2 linked regions of the Thiosocius teredinicola genome follow. The protein of the gene in region 1 interacts with the protein of each later gene in a pairwise test. Links are inferred from orthologs where the notes say so. Each region holds a gene or a part of one and is shown in the gene's direction. Other genes may lie near its edges. The genes, in order: dnaE and dnaQ.

The links.
Region 2: the proteins of dnaE (region 1) and dnaQ interact in binary tests that used the Escherichia coli proteins (3 or more experiments, as listed by UniProt). The link is inferred for Thiosocius teredinicola from one-to-one orthologs.

The regions. Positions count from the first base shown.
Region 1 is NZ_CP019936.1:1,644,521-1,652,685, forward strand. The notes cover bases 2,847-6,976. They hold dnaE (DNA polymerase III subunit alpha), read left to right. Parts: upstream 2,847-3,206; coding sequence 3,207-6,776; downstream 6,777-6,976. Other genes in these bases: rnhB (ribonuclease HII), read left to right, coding at 2,847-3,010; accA (acetyl-CoA carboxylase carboxyl transferase subunit alpha), read left to right, coding at 6,871-6,976. Outside these bases: 3-hydroxyacyl-ACP dehydratase FabZ, read left to right, coding at 60-488; lpxA (acyl-ACP--UDP-N-acetylglucosamine O-acyltransferase), read left to right, coding at 491-1,264; lpxB (lipid-A-disaccharide synthase), read left to right, coding at 1,285-2,445; more of rnhB, read left to right, coding at 2,438-2,846; more of accA, read left to right, coding at 6,977-7,827; tRNA lysidine(34) synthetase TilS, read left to right, coding at 7,811-8,165. UniProt on the Escherichia coli protein: DNA polymerase III is a complex, multichain enzyme responsible for most of the replicative synthesis in bacteria. This DNA polymerase also exhibits 3' to 5' exonuclease activity. The alpha chain is the DNA polymerase catalytic subunit.
Region 2 is NZ_CP019936.1:2,925,083-2,932,067, reverse strand. The notes cover bases 2,633-5,582. They hold dnaQ (DNA polymerase III subunit epsilon), read left to right. Parts: upstream 2,633-3,727; coding sequence 3,728-4,438; downstream 4,439-5,582. Other genes in these bases: ccoG (cytochrome c oxidase accessory protein CcoG), read right to left, coding at 5,009-5,582; B1781_RS13970 (FixH family protein), read right to left, coding at 4,499-4,999; rnhA (ribonuclease HI), read left to right, coding at 3,237-3,686; B1781_RS13985 (class I SAM-dependent methyltransferase), read left to right, coding at 2,633-3,230. Outside these bases: B1781_RS13995 (ABC transporter ATP-binding protein), read left to right, coding at 1-940; B1781_RS13990 (LysM peptidoglycan-binding domain-containing protein), read right to left, coding at 946-2,346; more of B1781_RS13985, read left to right, coding at 2,538-2,632; more of ccoG, read right to left, coding at 5,583-6,412; B1781_RS13960 (hypothetical protein), read right to left, coding at 6,439-6,729; ccoP (cytochrome-c oxidase, cbb3-type subunit III), read right to left, coding at 6,925-6,985. UniProt on the Escherichia coli protein: DNA polymerase III is a complex, multichain enzyme responsible for most of the replicative synthesis in bacteria. The epsilon subunit contain the editing function and is a proofreading 3'-5' exonuclease.

The DNA.
Region 1 (8,165 bases):
TGCCTGCCGGTACGACAAATAGCAAAGATAAAGAGTTTCCGGAGGTTGCGTTAGACGCCATGGATATTCAGCAAATTCAAAGCCTGCTGCCGCATCGTTACCCGTTTCTGCTGGTTGATCGGGTACTCGAGAGCGAGCCGGGCAAACGTCTGGTGGCGATGAAGAACGTAACGATCAACGAGCCGTTTTTCCAGGGACACTTTCCCAGCAAACCGGTGATGCCGGGCGTGCTGCTGATCGAGGCCATGGCGCAAGCAACTGGCCTGTTGGCAATGGAAAGCGCCGATGTGCCGAAAGAAGCTATCTATTACCTGGTCGGCGTAGACAAGGCGCGCTTCAAGCGCCCGGTGGTGCCTGGCGACCAACTCATCTTCGAAGTCGAAGTGCTCAAGCACAAGCGCGAGATATGGGTGTTTTCTGCCGAGGCCAAAGTCGACGGCAGTGTCGTAGCTTCTGCCGAGATCATGTGCACCGCGCGGAACCTGTGAGTGTGATCGATTCGCGTGCGGTAATTGATCCGTCAGCGCAGATCGATGAGGGGGTCAGCATCGGTCCCTTCGCAGTGATCGGCGCCGGTGTGAAGATCGGCAAGGGTACCGAGATTCGTTCGCACGTCGTCATCAACGGTCCATGCACTATCGGTTGCGACAACCTGATCTATCAGTTTGCGTCGATCGGCGAAGACCCGCAGGACAAGAAATACGAGCGGCACGAACAGACGTTTCTCGAGATCGGCGATCGCAACAAGATCCGTGAGTTCGTCACCATCCACCGCGGCACCACGCAAGACGAATCGTTGACCACGATCGGCAGTGACAACCTGCTGATGGCCTATGCCCACATCGCGCACGATTGCCGTATCGGTGACAACACCATCATGGCCAATGCCGCTTCTCTGGGCGGGCATGTACATATCGATGATTGGGCGATCCTTGGTGGATTCAGCATCATTCACCAGTTCTGCCACGTCGGGAAACATTGTTTCACTGCGATGGGCAGTGTGATCAGCAAAGACGTACCGCCGTATGTCATGGTGGGTGGCCATCCTGCCAAGCCGCACGGCATCAACAGCGAGGGCCTGCGTCGCCGCAAGTTCAGCGCCGACCAGCTTGCAACGATCAAACAGGCCTACCGCACGCTCTACCACAGCGGTCTGCCGTTGGCTGAGGCACGCACGCAGATCGTGGCTGCCGCCGATGCCAGCGAGGAACTGCGCATCATGGCGGACTTCCTCGAGGCCAGCGAACGCAGCATCGTTCGCTGAATCGGTTCAGACCCCAGCCCATGCAGCCGTTGCGCATCGGTATCATTGCCGCAGAGCCTTCAGGCGACTTGCTCGCGGCCGGCTTGATGCGCGCACTCAAGGCTGAAATGCCGCAGCTCCAGTTTGAAGGGGTGGCCGGTCCCTTGATGATGAACGAAGGGATCGACCAGTGGGAGCCGATGGACAGCCTATCGGTGATGGGGTTGTTCGAGGTCCTGCATCATCTGCCGCGGCTACTACGCCTGCGCGGCCAGATTCTCGCGCGCTGGCGCGACACGCCGCCGGCCTTGTTCATCGGTGTCGATGCGCCGGACTTCAATCTCACGGTCGAAACGCGATTGCGCGAACGCGGGATACCGACGGTGCACTATGTCAGCCCGACCGTATGGGCCTGGCGTACCAGTCGGGTAAAAACCATTCGCCGAGCGGTCGATCTGCTGCTCACGATCTTTCCGTTCGAAAATGCCTTTCTCGAAAGTCACCAGGTGTCGGCCCACTATGTCGGACACCCCTTGGCGGGCGAGATGCCGCTGCGTCCCGATCGGGCAGGTGCGCGTGAACGCCTCGGTATACCGGGTGACGCGCCGGTGCTCGCCGTGTTGCCGGGCAGTCGCAGTGGCGAAGTCGGGCGGTTGGCGCGACCGTTTCTGCAGACCGCGCAGGTACTGCAGCGCGAAATCGACGGCCTGCGCGTCGTGGTGCCGCTGGTCAACGACAGAACACGCGATTTGCTGATGGCGGAGCGGCAACGCTATACGCCGTCGCTCAATGCACAGGTCGTCGTCGGCGATGCGCGCAACGCGATGGCCGCCGGCGATGTGGTGCTGACCGCTTCGGGTACCGCGACGCTTGAAGGCCTGCTGAGCAAACGTCCGATGGTGGTCGGCTACAAGGTGCAGGCCGCCACCTATTGGTTGGCGCGTCTGTTGAAACTGGTCAAGGTGCCGCACGTCGCAATGGCCAATTTGCTGGCGGACGAGCGACTCGCGCCGGAGCTGATCCAACACGATTGCGAGCCGGAACACCTGCTGCCGCCACTGCGTCGGTTCTTCCAAGACGACGCTCTGCGCGAGCGCATCGCAGCGCGCTATACCGAGATCCACCAGTCGATGCGCTCGGATACCAATCGCGAAGCCGCGGCGGCAGTCATTGCATTGATGAAGGAGCGGGGCATTGTCTGAAGTTCTGGTGTGCGGCGTCGATGAGGTCGGCCGCGGTCCGTTGGCCGGACCGGTTGTGGCGGCGGCCGTGATCCTCGATCCAAACAGGCCGATCGCCGGCCTGGCCGACTCGAAAAAGCTCAGTGAGAAGAAGCGCGAGGCCTTGTATCCGCAGATATGTGATCAGGCGCTGGCGTGGGCCGTGGGGCGCGCCGAAGTGGCCGAGATCGACGAACTGAATATCTTGCACGCCAGTCTGCTGGCGATGCAGCGTGCGGTCGCTGCACTGGCCGTGGCACCCGGCCACGCCCTGGTCGATGGCAACAAGCTCCCCAAGCAGCTGCCGTGCAGCGCCGAGGCGATCGTGGGCGGCGATGGAAGCGAGCCCTGCATCTCGGCCGCGTCGATTATTGCCAAGGTCGTGCGCGACCGTGAGATGGTCGAATTGGACGCGCGCTATCCCGGCTACGGCCTGGCGATACACAAGGGTTATCCGACCAAGAAGCACCTCGAAGCCTTGCAGGCACTGGGCATCAGCGAGATCCATCGGCGCTCGTTCGGGCCGGTTCGCAAGCTACTGGCATAACGCACGCTCGGATCAAGCGCAGCATGGTGCTCGGTCTGGGAAAGATGTCGTAGTCATTTGATATCTAAGCAATAACTGCGCTCGATCTTTGCATCTTCCAATGCGTGACCCGGGCATGCAAACGGTGCTGGAAGCCCATGCCGCGGCACGGTATCCTGTTCGCTCTTCTGACCCCACCTAGGTCCCGAATCGCCGTATGTCAGCCGAATTCGTCCACCTGCATGTGCATTCCGAGTACTCGCTGGTGGACGGTGTTGCGCGCATCAAGCCGATGGTCGCGCGGGTGGCCGAGCAGGGCATGCCGGCGGTCGCGCTGACTGATCAATCGAACATGTTTGCTTTGGTGCGCTTCTACAAGGCGGCCATCGCGGCGGGCGTCAAGCCGATCGGCGGCGTCGATGCCTGGATTCACAATCCGGATGATGCGCAGAAGCCTGACCGCCTGGTGCTGCTCGTACAGAGCAACGAGGGCTACCGGCACCTTACCGAATTGGTCTCGCGCAGCTACCGTGAAGGTCAGCACCTCGGTCGCGCGATGATGCATCGTGAGTGGTTCACGCCGGAGAGTACGCGCGGCATCATCGCTTTGTCGGGTGGTCGAGAGGGCGATGTCGGACGTGCCCTGCTATCCGGAAACCGCCAACTGGCCGAGCAGCGGCTGGATGACTGGCTGGCCCTGTTCGGTGATCGCTACTACCTGCAACTGGTCAGAACCGGGCGCACCGACGAAGAAGATTGTCTGCATGCGAGCGTTGCACTGGCGGCAGAGAAGGCCGTGCCGGTTGTCGCGACCAACGGCGTGTGTTTTCTGCGCCCCGACGAGTTCGCCGCACACGAGGTGCGCGTGTGTATCCACGAGGGGCGCACCCTCGACGATCCGCGGCGCACCAAGCAGTATTCCGAGCAACAATACCTGCGCTCGCCGCAGGAGATGGCGGAGCTGTTCTCCGACATCCCCGAGGCCATTCAAAACACGGTAGAGATTGCCAAGCGCTGCAATCTCGAGATCACGCTCGGCAAGAACTTCCTGCCGGATTTCCCGATCCCGCAGGGCATGACGATCGACGAGTTCTTTCGCGAGGAATCGCGCAAGGGTCTCGAATGGCGTCTTGATCGCATCTTCGATCGCAACGACGACGATTTCACCGAGAAGCGCAAACCCTACGATGAAAGGCTTGAGATCGAGCTCAACGTCATCATCAACATGGGCTTTCCCGGCTACTTCCTAATCGTTGCCGACTTCATCCAGTGGGCCAAAGACAACGACGTGCCGGTGGGTCCGGGGCGTGGATCGGGTGCCGGGTCGCTGGTGGCCTATGCGTTGAAGATCACCGATCTCGATCCGCTGGAACACGACCTGCTGTTCGAGCGCTTCCTCAATCCCGAACGTGTGTCGATGCCCGACTTCGACGTCGACTTCTGCATGGACAAGCGCGACAGCGTTATCGACTACGTGGCGCGCAAGTATGGTCGAGATTCGGTATCGCAGATCATCACCTACGGCTCCATGGCCGCCAAGGCAGTCGTGCGCGACGTCGGCCGCGTGCTCGGCCACGCCTATGGCTTCACCGATCGCGTCGCCAAGATGGTGCCGTTCGAGATCGGCATGACGCTCGACAAGGCACTGCAGGAGAGTGAAGACCTCAAGCAGGCCTACGAGACCGACGAAGAGATCACCCAGCTGATCGATATGGCCAAGCAGCTCGAGGGTTTGGCGCGCAACGCCGGCAAGCACGCCGGGGGCGTGGTGATCGCGCCGGGCAAGCTGACCGATTTCAGCCCGCTTTACTGCGAAGCCGACGGCACCAACCTGGTCACGCAGTACGACAAGGACGACGTCGAGGCGGCCGGCCTGGTCAAGTTCGACTTCCTCGGCCTGCGTACCCTGACGATCATCGACTGGGCGCTGAAGACGATCAATGCCGAGAAGGGCAAGACCAACGAGGCGCTGATCGATATCGCGACCATCCCGGTCGACGACGTCGACGCCTTCAAGCTGCTCAAGAGCGCCGAGACCACCGCGGTGTTCCAGCTTGAATCGGCCGGCATGAAGCAATTGATCAGCAAGTTGCAGCCCGACTGTTTCGACGACATCACCGCACTGGTGGCCTTGTTCCGCCCGGGTCCGCTGCAGTCGGGCATGGTGGACGACTTCATCGCGCGTAAGCACGGTATCCAGGAGGTGGTCTACCCGCACCCCGATCTCGAACCCATCCTGCAATCGACTTACGGCGTCATTCTGTATCAGGAGCAGGTCATGCAGATCGCCCAGGTACTCGCCAGCTACACGCTCGGCGGCGCCGACCTGCTGCGGCGTGCGATGGGCAAGAAGAAACCGGAAGAGATGGCCAAGCAGGGCGAGATCTTCCGCAAGGGGGCGGTGGCACGCGGCGTCGAAGAGGATACCGCCACCTATATCTTTGACCTGATGGAGAAGTTCGCCGGCTACGGCTTCAACAAGTCGCACTCGGCGGCCTACGCGCTGGTCTCTTACCAGACCTTGTGGCTGAAGGCGCATTATCCGGCAGCGTTCATGGCGGCGGTGCTGTCGTCGGATATGGACAACACCGACAAGGTCGTGACCTTCATCGAAGAATGCCGCGCGATGAAGCTGAAGGTCGAGCCGCCGGACGTCAATCGTTCCAGCTACATGTTCACAATCGATGGCGACGACACTGTGGTTTACGGACTCGGCGCCATCAAGGGCGTCGGTGAGGGCGCCATCGAAGGGATCGTCGAGGCACGCCAGCGCGACGGCGTCTTCCGCGACATGTTTGAGTTCTGCCGGCGAATCGATCTGAAGAAGGTCAACCGGCGGGTGCTCGAATCCCTGATCCGCGCCGGTGCCCTGGATCGCCTGGGGGCGAATCGCGCCACGCTGATGATTCAGTTGCCGTTGGCGCTGAAGATGGCCGAACAGCACGCGGCAATGCTGGCAGCGGGGCAGGACGATCTGTTCGGCATGTCCGAACCCGAACCGGTCGAACCGGTGTCCGGCATCGTGCCGGACGAGATCGAGGAATGGGACGACGATCAGCGGCTGGCCGGCGAGAAAGAAACGCTCGGCCTGTATCTGACCGGGCACCCGATCGATTTCTACGCGGCCGACCTCAAGGCCCTGATCAGCAGCCGGATCGCCCGGCTGAGCCTGGATGACGTGCGCGAGGCGCGCGGTCGGCGCGGCGGCGGCAAGAAGGTCACGGTTGCCGGCATGGTGGTCGCGGTCAATCGACGCAACACCCAGCGTGGCACGATGGCGTCGGTGTTGCTGGATGACAAGACCGGGCGTATCGAGGCGGCGCTGTTCAGCGAAACCTACGAAAAGTATCGCGACGAGATCGCCAACGATCGGGTGCTGATCGTCGAAGGCACCCTGGTGCACGATGAGTATCGCGGTGGGTTGAGTATTCGCGCCGACAAGGTCGGCGGTATCGAAGACGCGCGCCTGGTGCGTGCATCGAGTATCGAGCTGACGTTGCGCAGTACGACGATGGCGCAGCGCGGTCTGTCGACCGAGGCGATCATACGCGAGCTCAAAGGGCTGCTCGAACCGGTACGCGATGGTAGCTGCGACGTGCGCCTGCGTTACCAGCGGCCGGATGCCGAGGTGTTGCTCAAGTTCGGCAGCGCGTGGCGCATCAAGCCGGGTGACGGTTTTCTGCGTCAGGCCTATCGTCTTTTAGGAAGCGATGCACTGAAACTACGTTTTCGTGCAGCAGTACCCGAAACCAGGGATTCGGCCATGGGTTTCGCACAATCGGGTTGATCATGGTGATCTTTACGTGCGGCCGGGACGATTCGGCCGGTCGCATTGGGTTATCATTAGCGATTAGCCAAAGGTCTTATCCCACACAATAACGATGAATCTTGATTTTCTTGAATTTGAGCAGCCGATCGCCGAACTCCAGGCAAAAATCGAAGAGCTGCGCCTGGTCGGTAATGACAATGAAATCAACATCCAGGAAGAGATCGAGCGCCTCGAGGGCAAGAGCCGCTCGCTGACCGAGCAGATCTTTTCCAACCTGTCGCCGTGGCAGATTTCGCAGCTCGCACGTCATCCGCTGCGACCCTACACGCTCGACTATGTCGCGCGCATCGTCGACGACTTCGAAGAACTGCATGGCGATCGCGCATTCGCCGACGACCGTGCGATCGTCGGCGGCTTGGGGCGCATCGCCGGCAAGCCGGTGATGGTGATCGGTCATCAGAAAGGGCGCGATACCAAAGAGAAGATCAGTCGCAACTTCGGCATGCCGCGACCCGAGGGATATCGTAAGGCGCTGCGCCTGATGAAGATCGCCGAGCGCTTCAACATGCCGGTACTGACCTTCATCGACACGCCCGGCGCCTACCCCGGGGTGGGCGCCGAAGAGCGCGGCCAGAGCGAGGCGATCGCGCGCAACTTGTTCGAGATGGCGGGCCTGCGTGTGCCGATCATCGCCACCGTGATCGGCGAGGGCGGATCGGGCGGCGCGCTGGCGATCGGTGTGGCCGACCGCCTGTTGATGCTGCAGTACAGCACTTACTCGGTCATTTCGCCGGAGGGTTGTGCGTCGATCCTGTGGAAAGACGCCGAGAAGGCGCCGCTGGCGGCCGAGGCGATGGCGATAACATCCAAACACCTGAAGGAATTCGACCTGATCGACGAGATCGTGCCCGAGCCGCTTGGCGGCGGACACCGCGACCCGGATACGGTTGCCCGAAATCTCAAGGATGCGTTGCTGGCAGCGCTCGATGAGGTGCGCGACGCACCGATCGACCGCCTGCTCGAGCTGCGCTACGAGAGGCTGATGTCGTACGGTGTCGTCTCGAGCTGAATGTACTATCGATGCGCAGCGGCTGCTCGCGCATCTGCACGATGACCTGCCCACCCCGACCCATTACTGGGTCGGCTTCAGCGGCGGTGTCGATTCCACCGTTCTGCTACACCTGATCGCACAGATCCGCGCGTCGTTGCCGGCGCCGGTCTCGGCGATCCACATCGACCACGGCCTGCAGGCCGAATCGGCGAACTGGTCACAACACTGCGCGCGTACTGCCGAGCGGTGCGGCATTCCCTATCATTCACTGCGCGTCGATGCCCGGCCGTCGGCCGGTGAGAGCCCCGAGGCGGCTGCGCGGGCGGCACGCTATGCGGCGATCGCCGATGCGATCG
Region 2 (6,985 bases), 1.3 Mb from region 1 along the record:
CCACAAGGGTGTACTGCGGCGAGTCGCTGGGCATGTAAAGGCCGTCGATGGCGTGGATCTGGCGATCGCGCGCGGGCGCACCGTGGCGTTGGTCGGCGAGTCGGGCTGCGGCAAGACCACGGTCGGCAAGGCCATTCTGCAACTGCATCGGCCCACCGGGGGCAGCGTGCTGTTCAATGGCACCGATCTGGCGACGGTCACGGGCAGCGCGCTACGCAGTCTGCGTCGTGAGTTCCAGATCATCTTCCAGGATCCCGCCTCGTCGATGAATCCGCGCATGCTGGTCGAGGATGTGATCGCCGAAGGCATGGTCGCGCAGAGTATCGGCAGCAATCGCGCCGAACGCCGCAGCAAGGTCGAAGAGCTGCTGACGCAGGTCGGCATGCAGGCGAGTGCTGCGAGCCGTTATCCGCACGAGTTTTCCGGTGGCCAGCGGCAGCGTATCGCGATCGCGCGGGCCCTGGCGGTCGAGCCACGTCTGATCGTGTGCGACGAGCCGACCAGCGCGCTCGATGTATCGGTACAGGCGCAGGTGCTCAATCTGCTGAAGAAGCTGCAGCTCGAACTCGGCCTGTCGTACCTGTTTATCACCCACAACATCTCGGTCGTCGCCTACCTGGCGCACGAGGTTGCGGTGATGTACCTGGGGAGGATCGTGGAATACGGTTCGGTCGACCAGGTGCTGCAGCAACCGCTGCATCCTTATACGGCGGCCTTGCTCAGTGCCGTGCCCGTACCGGACCCGAAACACGAGCGCGAGGTGATCCGTCTCGAGGGCGACATGCCGTCACCGATCAACCCGCCGAGTGGTTGTCATTTTCATCCGCGCTGCCCGCAGGCGATGGATATCTGCCGTTCACGGTATCCCGCATCGACCGATGCCGGCGATGGCCGGCGGGTGAGCTGCTGGTTGAATGTACCCGAGGATGAACGTCGCTGAGGCGGTCAGGTATCCGCGTCGGGGTCGATGAACACCGTGATGCGTTCGCCGGGGCGGATGAAGCGACCGACCTGGTTCCAACGCTTGAGATCGGCGATCGATACCTGGAAGCGGCGGGCGATCTTGTACAACGAATCGCCCTTACGCACTCGGTACTTCAGGCGTTGCTTGGCATTACCGTTGGAGGCCGTGGTGGTGAAGTTGGCGCCGTCGGACAGCGGTATCTTCAGGTGTCTGCCGGCGCGGATCGATGAGCCTTTGAGGTTGTTCGCCTGGCGGATCACATCGGCGGTAACCCCATAGCGACGCGCGATCTGGCTGAGAGTGTCACCGGGTTTGATGGCGTGGCGTTGCCAGCGCAAACGCTTGTCCGTCGGCAGATCGGCCAGCGCCGTTTTGAAGAGTTCGGCGTTGTCCGCCGGCATCAGCAACTCGTGCGGCCCGTCCGGGCTGCTCGCCCAGCGTCGGTGGCCGGCGTTCAATGCCAGCAGTTCTTCGACCGACATCTCCGCCAATTCGGCGGCAACGTTCAGATCGATCTGGCCGGCCGTATCGGCGACCACGAAATAGGGTTGGTCGAGGATCTCGGGCAGATCGAGCGCGTAACGATCCGGATTGGTGACCACGGCGGTCAAGGCGAGCAGACGCGGCACGTATTGGTCGGTCTCGCGCGGCAGGTCGAGCGACCAGAAATCGGTCTTGCCGCCCTTGCGCTCGGCACGCCGAATAGCGCGGCTGACGGTGCCGGCGCCGGCATTGTAGGCCGCCAGGGTCAACGCCCAATCGCCGTCAAAGCGCTCGTTGAGCTGCTTCAGGTATTTGATGGCGGCCCGGGTCGAGGCGCGTACGGTGCGCCGCCGGTCGACCCACCAGTCCTGCCTGAGGCCGAGCATCTTGCCGGTAGCGGGCATGAACTGCCACAGGCCGGCTGCGCCCGAGGTCGAGTAGATCTCAGGTCTGAAGCCGCTCTCGACGGCCGGTAGCAGGGCCAGTTCATAAGGCAGGCCGGCTGCGTCGATCTCGTTGAGAATGTGATACAGGTAGGGCTCGGAACGCGCCATCATTGCCCGATAGGCGTTCGGATGGCGCTGCAGGCGGCTGATCTCCTGCTTGACCCGCGGGTGTTCGAGAACGTCTAGAGAGAATCCTGAGCGCAGGCGGGTCCAGATCGGTTCGGGCGGGATGACGATCTCTTCGGCGTCGGCCAGATCGTTGTGTGTCAGCATCTCCAAGGCATGCTTGTCGACGATTTCCTGCTCGTTCGATTTCGCATGAGGCGAGGTCGCATCGGTCTTGGTACCCTGTGTGCCGCAACCGCCTAATAGGGCGGCGAGGGCCAGGGTCAGAGCCGGAATAGTAGTGCGGCGACGTTGCCGACCGGTGATGCTTTGTTCAGAATCAGACATGCTACTCGCCGCTGTGAAAGCCGGTGCAGTTTACGAAATGCAAGAACCAGGTTCCAGCACCCAACCGCCAGATGACGTCATCCAGATTCTGTGATCGCGAAAACAAAGAAATCGGCCAAGCTCTGTCAGATTGGTATTTGACATCGCCGGGCAGCCGTGTCGCGGCACATGAGCGTGAAGTCGTGTCATCGATGGTTACCGACCTCTTTGGTTACCAGTTGCTGCAACTGGGTGAATTGGGTTCCGATACCGCCTACCTCGCACAGTGTCCGGTGCGTAACAAGACGTTGATAAGTCATCGACCGGATGCGGGGCATCCTGAAGTGATCGTCGGCGCATCGCAGTTGCTGCCGATCACGGCCGACAGCATCGACGCGATGATCCTGGTCCACACGCTGGATTTCTCGCCCGATCCGCACCAGGTATTGCGCGAAGTTGAACGGGTGCTCATTCCGGAAGGTCGGGTGATCGTTATCGGCTTCAATCCGTACAGCCTGTGGGGCCTGTGGCGACTGTTCGGCCGCTGGCGAGGCAGTCTGCCCTGGTGCGGCAATTTCCTGTCGTATCCGCGCATGAACGACTGGTTGACCCTGTTGGGCTTCGGTGTGGAACGCATGGACGTGATGGAATTTCGACCGCCGACCAAATCGAACCGCTTCGAATCGATCGAACGCGTCGGTCGCCGCGTCTGGCCGATGCTGGCCGGTATCTACGTGGTCAGGGCAGTCAAACGGGTATCGCGCATCACACCCGTTGGCCAACGTTGGTCGCGTCTGCGGGTGCTGGGTCCGCGAGCTATCGAGCCACACGCGCCGGCCCCGGGGCATTCGGCGATGGATTGGCCGCCGATGGAAGATGAACCGCGCAAACGAGGTTTTGGATAGAGTCGCATGTCAGATCGCGTCGAATTGTTTACAGATGGTGCCTGCAAGGGAAACCCAGGTCCGGGCGGATGGGGCGCCATCCTGCGTTTCAGCGGCAAAGAGAAAGAGTTGTTCGGCGGTGAAGCCGAAACCACCAACAACCGCATGGAACTGACGGCCGTCATCAAGGGCCTGGAGGCGCTCAAACGGCGCTGCCCGGTGGATATCACGACGGATTCCCAGTATGTGAAAAACGGCATCACGCAGTGGATTCATAATTGGAAACGCAATGGCTGGCGCACCGCGGCCAAGAAACCGGTCAAGAACGAAGACCTGTGGAAGCAGCTCGAACAGGCCGTCAACGAACACGATGTGACCTGGCATTGGGTCAAAGGGCACGCCGGACACCCGGAGAACGAGCGTGCCGATGAGCTGGCCAATCGGGGCATCAGTGCGCTGCATACCAATATCGATTGACCTGCCTGCACCTCGAACACCGCCTGAAGGACAGCGACAGCATGAGACAGATCGTACTGGATACGGAAACCACCGGCCTCGAGCCCGAGCAGGGGCATCGCATTATCGAGATCGGCTGCGTCGAACTGATCGAGCGCCGTCTGACCGGCAACAACTTTCATGTCTACCTGCAGCCGGATCGCGAGATCGATGCAGCCGCCGTTGAAGTACACGGCATCACAAACGAGTTTCTCGCCGACAAACCGCACTTCGACGACATTGCCGATGATCTGTTGACGTATCTGAAGGGCGCCGAACTGGTGATCCACAATGCGCCCTTCGACGTCGGCTTTCTCGATGCCGAACTTGCACGTCTCGACGGCATGGGGGCGATCGTCGATCACTGTGAGGTGCTCGACACGTTGGTGATGGCGCGCAAGAAGCATCCGGGGCAGCGCAACAGCCTCGATGCACTGTGCGGCCGCTACGAGGTCGACAACAGCCGGCGCGACAAACATGGCGCCTTGCTCGATGCCGAGATCCTCGCCGACGTGTATCTCGCCATGACCGGCGGACAGGGCGCGCTGTCACTCGATGCCAGCAACGACAATGAAGGTGAAGGACAAGGGCAGGCAGGTGTTCGCCGGGTCGACCGCGCCGGCCTGTCGCTGGTAATCGTCAGTGCCAATGAAGAAGAACTGGCGGCGCATGAGGCGCGCCTGGATGCGATCGACAAGGCAGCCGGCGACGGTGCCGTGTGGCGTCGTCAGTAGGCCAGATCGAATTACGCCGGTTTTAACAGGCGAACCGGAACCTGCAGATCAAATGCGGCGTCAGTCGAGGCGTGCGCTGTTCGAGCCCGGCAGCACCAGTCTGCCTTCGATGCGCCACGACTCGTCCTCGGGACGTAACTGCAGTTTCCAATGGGCCGGCCCGAGCGGATCGAGCCTGCCTGCGTAACGGCCGTTACCCAGTGGCGACAACTGCTGTTGTTGATCCTGGTCGGGGCGGGTGGGGTGAATCACTTTCAATACCAGCAAGCCTGCGCCGTTGGTCAGTGGTTTGTCCAAAGCCAGGGTCAAGGCGCCGGTATCGGTATCGAAGGTAATCTCGCCGGCAATGCCCAATGCCGCGGCTTTCGCAGCGCTGTCGGCATCCTTATGGATCGCCAGGCCTTCTTTGTAGTAATCGTCGGTGACCAGGCCGTCATCGGTCTGGATCGCGATGTTGATCGTGATGATCGCAGCGATCACGACACTCAGCGGCAGGGCGATCAGGAACCATGGCCAAAACTGCTTGTACCATGGCACGGTATCTTCGCGGGGCGGTCTCATTCAGTTGTCTCAGCGCATCACCGGTCCGAGGAAGCGGGCGTGTTCGTCGATCGCTATCTCCGGCGTGATCTCGGATTGGATGTGGAACAGGATTTCACTGCTGGACGATTTTATCGCAATCGGGTCGACCTGCACGCGTAGCGGCAGGTCGGCAACCGCGCCGCTATCCAGTTCGATGCCCGTGGTTTGACCAATCACTTCCATGCCTTCCAGGCCGGACACCGCCAGGGTGTAGCGCTGCGGCCGATGATCCATATTGATCAGTTTGAGGTTGTAGACGTTCTGCACCAGGCCTTCATCGGTCTCGGTGTACAGCACGTTGCGGTCACGAATGATATCGACCTCGAGCGGTATGCGGGTCAGCAGTGCGTAGATCAACGCGACACCGACAAAGGTCAGTATGCCGATGTAGACCATGATGCGCGGGCGAACGATCTTGGTCTTCTGGCCCTGCAAGGCGTTTTCGGTGGTGTACTTCACCAGGCCGCGCGGATAGCCCATCTTGTCCATGACTTCGTCGCACACGTCGACGCACGCCGCACAGCCGATGCACTGGTACTGCAGGCCGTCGCGGATATCGATACCGACAGGGCAAACCTGAACGCACAGCGTGCAGTCGATGCAGTCGCCCAGGCCGGCTTCGGCCGATGGCGTGCCGCGCTTGCGTGAACCGCGCGGATCGCCGCGTTTTTCGTCGTACGAGATGATCAGGGTGTCGTGGTCGAACATCGCGCTTTGGAAGCGCGCATAGGGGCACATGTAGATGCACACCTGCTCGCGCATGAAACCTGCGTTGCCGTAGGTGGCGAAGCCGTAGAAAAAGATCCAGAAGGTTTCCCAGGGGCCCAGGTTCCAGCCGATGAAGCTGGTCCACAGCTCCTGAATCGGCGTGAAGTAACCGACGAAGGTGAAACCCGTCCACAGAGAGAACACCAACCATGCCGCGTGTTTGGCTGCCTTGACGCTGTAATACGATGCGTCTTTCGGCCCCTGGTCGCGTTTCTTCTGTTTCTTCGATCCGCCTTCGATCTTGCGCTCGATCCACATGTAGATCTCGGTCCACACGGTCTGCGGACAGGCATAGCCGCACCACAAGCGTCCGGCGAGCGCGGTAAACATGAACAGCGAGATCGCTGCGAGGATCAGCAGCATCGACAGGTAGAAGAAATCCTGCGGCCAGAAGGTCAGGCCGAAGATGTAGAACTTACGCGCCGGCAGGTCGAACAATATCGCCTGGTGACCGTCCCAGTTGATCCATGGCGTACCGTAGTAGATGCCGAGCAACACCCCCATGGCCGCCAGGCGCAGTGCGGCAAAGATGCCGTGCACCTCTCGCGGATAGATCTTCTCGCGCTTCTTATAGAGATCGGACTCGAGCGCGGAATCGTTGTTGTTTTCGGCAGGCTGCGACATCGTCTGCGGTTCCGTGGTCAGGGCGTTTAGTTGGATTTGGGCATGTTCTGCCGATGTGTGGGTCGGCGGAAATAGCAAGTCAGCGCGCAGCTCATCGACGTCAGCAACCAGAAACAAAAGAAGCCGATGGTATAGCCGCCCATCCGGGTGATATCCGGAAAGCCGCCGATCATGCCCAGTTCGGTCGGATCGAACAGGGTGAAGAAGATGATGGTGGCCAGGCTCGCGGTAAGGAACGACGGCCACATGACGGAAACGATCTGCTGAACAACCGGCAGCTGATTTTTGTCTTGCTCAGTAGCTGGCAGGGTAGACATGCTGGGTTCCTTAGGTCGCGCCGGACAGTGGTGTCCGACTTTGGTCATCGTTCAGCTACAACTCCCGGGTGGAGCCGATGCTGAAGGGCGCCTAAGGAGAGAAATAGCCGTTGAATTTTGGCCCTGAACCCCCGCGGAAGTCGTTGATAAATCGCATTATCGACGTTTTCCGAGGGGCCAGGGCCAGGGTACCGCTTATTGGTTCGACAGACTATAGACGTAAGCGGTCAGCAGGTGCACCTTCTCGTCGCCCAGC